DNA from 2 places in the Rhizobium sp. R86522 genome. Region 1 is predicted to be linked to the other one. Evidence: predicted binding sites of a transcription regulator. Region 1 holds the regulator's gene; the other holds the start of a gene.
What was found. Region 1 encodes HrcA, which represses chaperone genes, less so after heat shock. Its sites were predicted from a motif close to GTTAGCACTCNCNNNNNGNGAGTGCTAAC; they were not measured.
Positions count from the first base shown of each region.

Region 2: groES (co-chaperone GroES) is a predicted target of HrcA. The motif match lies at 2,049-2,077, and genes of this name have one in related genera.

Region 1 covers NZ_JAXHBX010000001.1:3,433,873-3,437,283, forward strand. The annotation lists gene grpE (nucleotide exchange factor GrpE) at 71-697, opposite strand; gene hrcA (heat-inducible transcriptional repressor HrcA) at 803-1,891, opposite strand; gene rph (ribonuclease PH) at 2,063-2,779, shown strand; gene SJY08_RS16615 (VOC family protein) at 2,793-3,197, shown strand; gene rdgB (RdgB/HAM1 family non-canonical purine NTP pyrophosphatase) at 3,211-3,411, shown strand, end outside.
Region 2 covers NZ_JAXHBX010000001.1:2,782,305-2,785,715, forward strand. The annotation lists gene chrA (chromate efflux transporter) at 1-957, opposite strand, end outside; gene SJY08_RS13635 (chromate resistance protein ChrB domain-containing protein) at 954-1,775, opposite strand; gene groES (co-chaperone GroES) at 2,137-2,433, shown strand; gene groL (chaperonin GroEL) at 2,503-3,411, shown strand, end outside.

The DNA of each region.
Region 1 (3,411 bases):
CTTTAGGTCCAGACAGCAAAAAAGCGCCCGAATGGGGCGCTTTTTTTCATTCACGCGATATCACGTCTGCTCACGCCTTGGCGGCATCCTCGGCTGCGGCTTCCTTCGGACCGCCCTTGGCAACACCGACCATGGCCGGGCGCAGCACACGCTCGCCGATGGCGTAGCCAGCCTGAACGACCTGGACGACTGTGTTGTTGGGCACGTTCGGATTGGGCACCTCGAACATCGCCTGATGGAAGTTCGGATCGAACTTCTGGCCTTCCGCCTCGATCTTGCGCACGCCATGGCGCTCGAGCGTTGCCAGCATACCGCGCTCGGTCATTTCGACACCTTCGATCAGAGCGGTGACGGTCGCGTCTGCGGCGGCACGAGCCTCGTCCGGCAGCGTCTCAATCGCGCGTCGCAGGTTGTCGGAAACGGAGAGCATGTCGCGGGCGAAGCCGGTGACCGCATAGGACTTGGCATCCTTGATTTCGCGGTCGGTGCGGCGGCGCAGATTGTCCATTTCAGCGGCCAGGCGCAGGAAACGGTCGCGCAAATCGGCGTTTTCTGCCTTCAAAGCGTCGATCGGATCATTCTCCTGCGCGGACCCGGCCTCGCTTTCGTTCGCAACCTGTCCTTCTTCGGTGGTCGCGGTTGCTTCTGCCTCGGTAGCTGCCGCGTCAGGTCCGTTCTTGTTGGTTTCTTCGGTCATGACGTTCTCCGGATGATGTCTCGTTTTCGAAGCTCAAAGCTTTCGAATGCGTGCCCGATATCAGGGTTTGACGAGAAAAAATCAAGGGTTTGTCGGGAAATTGGCTCAGCGCGCGCCGCGCGAGAGCCTCGCCATCAGCTGAGCGGTGTAATCGACCATCGGCACTATGCGCGAATAGTTGAGGCGGGTCGGACCAATCACGCCGACGGCGCCGACGATACGGTCTTCGCCATCACGATAGGGTGCGACGATCAATGAGGAGCCGGAGAGCGAAAAAAGCTTGTTTTCTGATCCGATGAAGATCCGGACCCCCGGGCCGCTTTCGGCCAGATCAAGGATTTCGATCAAGCTTTCCTTGCGCTCCAGATCATCGAAGAGCAGGCGCAGGCGATCAATGTCCTCAGAGCCGGCAAGACCTTCGAGCAGATTGGCGCGACCGCGGACGATCAGGCGGGCGGGCTGCTTTTCGGCCACTTCGCCCGACCAGACAGCGAGGCCGCGCTCGACCAGATCCTGGGACAGGGTGTCGAGCTCGGTCGCCACCTGGGACTTCAGGCTTTCAATCTGGCCACGCAGTTCGCGCAGCGTCTGACCTGCCAGGTTGGCGTTCAGGAAATTGGCCGCCTCGGTCAACTGCGAGGCCGTGATGCCTGCCGGCAGTTCGATGATGCGGTTCTCGACCTGATTGTGCTCGCCGACGAGAACGGCGAGCGCCTTGGTCGGTTCGAGCCGAATGAATTCGACATGCTTGAGAACGGGATCGTTCTTTGCCGAGATGACAAGACCGGCGCCACGCGACAGGCCGGACAGCATGCGGCTTGCCTCGGTCAGCATGGCCTCCATCGGCTGATCGGCACCGGAAGGCCTGATCTGACGCTCGATTTCGTCGCGCTCGCCTTCGGAAAGATCGCCGATCTGCATGAAGGCGTCGACGAAGAAGCGCAGGCCGGCCTGCGTGGGCAGGCGTCCAGCGCTGATATGCGGCGCGTAGATGAGGCCGAGTTCTTCGAGATCACTCATGACGTTGCGCACGGAGGCCGGCGACAGCGACATGGGCAATAAGCGCGAAAGATTACGCGAACCGAGCGGATCGCCGCTGTCGAGATAGGTCTCGACGATACGGCGAAAGACCTCCCGGGAGCGGTCGTCCAGGGAGGCGGACACGTCTGCGACGGTCGTCTTCGGTGATGCCATTATCGGAGCGAACATGATCTCAGAGGTTTCATGCAAGAAATATAGTCACTGCTTACGGGATGACCAAGGGGTATTTCGCCGCGCGCAAGGCTCTCTGCGCTGCGGCATGGTTTTTCTTTGCAAATAAGCTGCTCCGTCCTTAGAAGGCAACTAACAACCCAGGAGATTGCAATGCGGCCATCCGGCAGAAAAACCGATCAAATGCGCAAGGTTTCATTCGAGCGCAACTTTTCCAAGCATGCAGAAGGCTCCTGCCTGGTGAAGTTCGGCGACACGCATGTGCTGTGCACCGCGAGCCTGGAAGAGAAGACCCCGCCGTGGCTGCGCAATTCGGGCAAAGGCTGGGTGACGGCGGAATACGGCATGCTGCCGCGCGCCACCGGTGATCGCATGAAGCGCGAGGCCGCCTCGGGCAAGCAAAGCGGCCGTACCCAGGAAATCCAGCGCCTCATCGGCCGGTCCCTGCGGGCGATCGTCGATCTCGAGGCTCTCGGCGAACGCCAGATCTCGATCGACTGCGACGTTATCCAGGCGGATGGCGGCACGCGCACGGCGGCGATCACCGGCGCCTTCATTGCCCTGCATGACTGCCTGAAGTGGATGGAAGCCCGCAGCATGATCAAAGTCGAGAAGGTCCTCAAGGATCATATCGCGGCCGTTTCGTGCGGCATCTTCGCAAGCCAGCCTGTGATCGACCTCGATTATCTGGAAGACTCGGCTGCCGAGACGGACGCCAACTTCGTCATGACTGGCTCTGGCGGCATCGTCGAGATCCAGGGCACGGCAGAAGGCAAGCCGTTCAGCCAGGACGAGTTCCTCACGTTGCTTGGTCTGGCGCGGAACGGCATCGACGAACTGGTGGCGCTGCAGAAGCAGACAATCGCCTGAGAAGAAGGGCCGCATGATCGAAGGGATCCTCGAAACCGCACTCTATGCGGACGATCTGGACAAGGCAGAGGCGTTTTATGACGGCGTCCTCGGCCTTGAAAAAATCCGCCGTGGCGGCAACCGGCATATCTTCTATCGGTGCGGGTCCGGCGTCCTTCTGATCTTCAATCCGGCAGAAACGGAGACACCCATCGCCGACGACCCCTTCCCTGTCCCGACCCACGGGACGAGGGGCACTGGCCATGTCTGTTTCATCGTCCGTCACGACGATCTCGATGCCATGCGCAGTCGGCTGCAGCAGGCCGATATACCGGTCGAATCCGAACTGACATGGCCGAACGGCGCATGCTCGATCTACTTCCGCGATCCGGCCGGAAACAGCCTGGAATGCGCGTCCCGCACCCTTTGGACTTCTTGAACGGACCTATCGCATGCGCAAACTCGACACCCGCACCATCATCGTTGCCAGCCACAATGCCGGCAAGATCGCTGAAATCGCCGACCTGATCGGCCCCTTCGGCTTTTCTGCCAAATCGGCCAAGGACCTTGCCTTCGTCGAGCCAGATGAAACCGGTACGACTTTCGAGGAAAATGCCGCGATCAAGGCGCTCGCCTCTGCCAAGGCTTCGGGG
Region 2 (3,411 bases), 650 kb from region 1:
GAGGAGACCGCCAATCAACGGGTCGAGCCCGCCGCTTTCGCGGAAGCCGGCGAGAAAGCCGACATAGGAGAGCACGAGCACCAGCGGTCCTGGCGTCGTTTCCGCCAGCGCCAGGCCATCGAGCATTTCGCCGGGTTTCAGCCAGGCATAGTGATCGACGGCGACCTGGGCGACATAGGCGAGCACAGCATAGGCGCCGCCGAAGGTGACGAGCGCCATCTTCGAGAAGAAGCTCTGGATTTCGGGAAGTGCCGTTTCCGGCAGCAGCAGCCACAGAAGTGGCAGGGGTGCGAGCCAGACGGCGACCCAGAAGAGGAGCGTTGCGAGTTGGCTGAACAGAGGCGGACGGACGCCAATCTCTTGCGAGTTCTCTTCCGCCGCAGATGACGCGCCCCGCGCATGGAGCAGGCCGATCAGGGCAGCCGCAAGCACGACGAGGGGGAACGGCACCGAGAAGAGGAAAAGGGCAAGGAATGCACCTGCGGCCAGCCATCGGTGGAAGCTTGTCTTCAGGGCCCGCTTGCCGATGCGGATGACGGCTTCCACGACGATTGCAAGCACTGCGGCCTTCAGGCCGAAGAACAGGCCGGCGACAAGGCTCGCCTCCTGATAGAGCGCATAGAGCGTCGAGAGGCCGAGGATGACGGCGAGGCCTGGCAGAACGAAAAGAAGGCCGGCAACGATGCCGCCGCGCACGCCATGCAAGAGCCAGCCGATATAGGTGGCGAGCTGCTGGGCTTCGGGGCCAGGCAGGAGCATGCAGTAGTTCAGGGCATGGAGATAACGGGCCTCGTCGACCCAGCGTTTTTCCTCGACGCAGATTTTATGCATCAGCGCGATCTGCGCCGCCGGGCCGCCGAAGGACATCAGGCCGATACGGGCGAAGGCGGAGACGAGTTCGGGAAATGTCGGCTTGATGTCGCTGATCTTGTCCGGGGTTCCGACCGCAATGCTCATGGCTTTCCCTCACTGCGCGGACCGCGAACGATCCAGTCATGCTTTTCATCCATGGCGTCACGTGCCCATCGATAAAGGGCATCATAGATCACGAGCCCCTGCTCCAATTGTTGAAGGTCGTTGGCATGAAGCCTCGACAGCCCAAGCGATACCGCCAGCAGGCCGGCGGCCTCCGGCGCGAGATCGAGCCGGTTGGTATCGGCGGCACGGACGATGCGTGCCAGTGTCTGAAGCGCGGGCGTTTCCAGCCCGAATTCGGCAAGCATGGTGTCAAAGGTGCAAAGCTCGCCACGATGGCTCCAGAAGCCTCCCTCCATATCGAAAGGTAGCCCGTCAAACCTCTCGGCAACGGCGTCCACCTCCGAGGGAGACACGAAGAGGAAGCGGGCGAAAGGATCAACGAAACGGCGGATCAGCCAGGGACAGGCGATCCGGTCGATCTTTGGCCGGTGGCGCGTAACCCAGAGTGTCCCACCGGTGTGGATCGGAAGACGCGCCAAGGGAACGCACGGAAGGCCGGCCTCAGCCCAGCCCAGCGTGCCGCCCTCCAGAATTTCTGCAGATATGCCCTGCAGGCGGAGATGGGCTGCCACGCCCTCACTGAGCTTTCGCCCCTTCTGGCAGATGACCACGACCGGGGATTTGATCTCTGTCGCCCAGCGCTCGACCGTCCTGTAATCACGGCGTACGGCGGTGGGCAAAAGGAAGGGATCGGCTTCGACATCCTCGTCGACGCGCACGTCCACGAGAAGGGGCGACTGGGATGATCCAAGCAAGCGAAAGAGTTTGTCTGCGAAAATTGCGCCAAAGGGTGCCATGGTCGAGGTCCGTTGTCTGGAGAAGGACGGATGCGAAATTCCGGCATGGCGCCTCATGGAGGTTTCGCGCACTCCACGACTGAACTTTTTCAGATCTGGATGGGACTGTCAAACAGTTCAACGGCTTGCATGGCCATCGCATTGGCCCTCAGCATCAGGGTGCTGCCGCCCACCGCGTTCGTCGGCTGAAGGCGTCTCAGAAAAGAGCACGGAGCGCGGATGATTTTCATCGACGCGCTTGACTCGTCCGCAGGCTGTTCTTATCTCAGCCTCGCTGGCACTCTCCAGGGGGGAGTGCTAACAAATTCCGATGCGATGCCCTCCAGGGATCGCGAGTGTCATTTGATCGAGGGATTAGACAATGGCAAGCACCAATTTCCGTCCGCTGCACGACCGCGTTGTAGTCAAGCGCGTCGAGTCCGAAGAAAAGACCAAGGGCGGCATCATCATTCCTGACACTGCCAAGGAAAAGCCGGCTGAAGGCGAAGTCATCGCTGTTGGCCCGGGCGCCCGCGACGAAAGCGGCAAGCAGGTTGCTCTCGACGTCAAGGTCGGCGACCGCGTCCTGTTCGGCAAGTGGTCCGGCACCGAGGTCAAGCTCGATGGCGTCGACCTGCTGATCATGAAGGAAGCCGACATCATGGGCGTCATCGGCTGATTTCAGCGCGATCACCCCTCTTCCTTTTTAACCAAGTCAACAATGGGCTAGAAGCCCGGGAGTTTGAACATGGCTGCTAAAGAAATCAAGTTTGGCCGCACCGCGCGCGAAAAGATGCTGCATGGCGTCGACATCCTCGCAGACGCCGTGAAGGTAACGCTCGGCCCGAAGGGTCGTAACGTCATCATCGACAAGTCCTTCGGCGCACCGCGCATCACCAAGGACGGTGTATCGGTTGCCAAGGAAATCGAACTGGAAGACAAGTTCGAGAACATGGGCGCCCAGATGGTCCGCGAAGTTGCTTCGAAGACCAACGACATCGCCGGCGACGGCACCACGACCGCAACCGTTCTTGCCCAGGCCATCGTTCGCGAAGGCAACAAGGCCGTTGCTGCCGGCATGAACCCGATGGACCTGAAGCGCGGTATCGATCTGGCCGTTCTCGAAGTCGTCAAGGACCTTCAGGCCAAGGCCAAGAAGATCTCGACTTCGGAAGAAGTTGCCCAGGTCGGCACGATCTCGGCAAACGGCGATACGCAGGTCGGCAAAGACATTGCCGAAGCCATGCAGAAGGTCGGCAACGAAGGCGTTATCACCGTCGAAGAAGCCAAGACCGCTGAAACCGAACTCGAAGTCGTCGAAGGCATGCAGTTCGACCGCGGCTACCTGTCGCCCTACTTCGTGACCAACCCGGAAAAGATGGTCGCCGATCTCGACGACGCTTACATCCTGCTGCACGAAAAGAAGCTCTCGAACCTCCAGGCCATGCTGCCGGTTCTCGAAGCCGTCGTTCAGACCGGCAAGCCGCTCGTCATCATCGCTGAAGACGTCGAAGGCGAAGCTCTTGCTACGCTCGTCGTCAACAAGCTGCGTGGCGGCCTGAAGATCGCTGCCGTCAAGGCTCCTGGCTTCGGCGATCGCCGCAAGGCCATGCTGGAAGACATCGCCATCCTGTCGGGCGGCACTGTCATCTCGGAA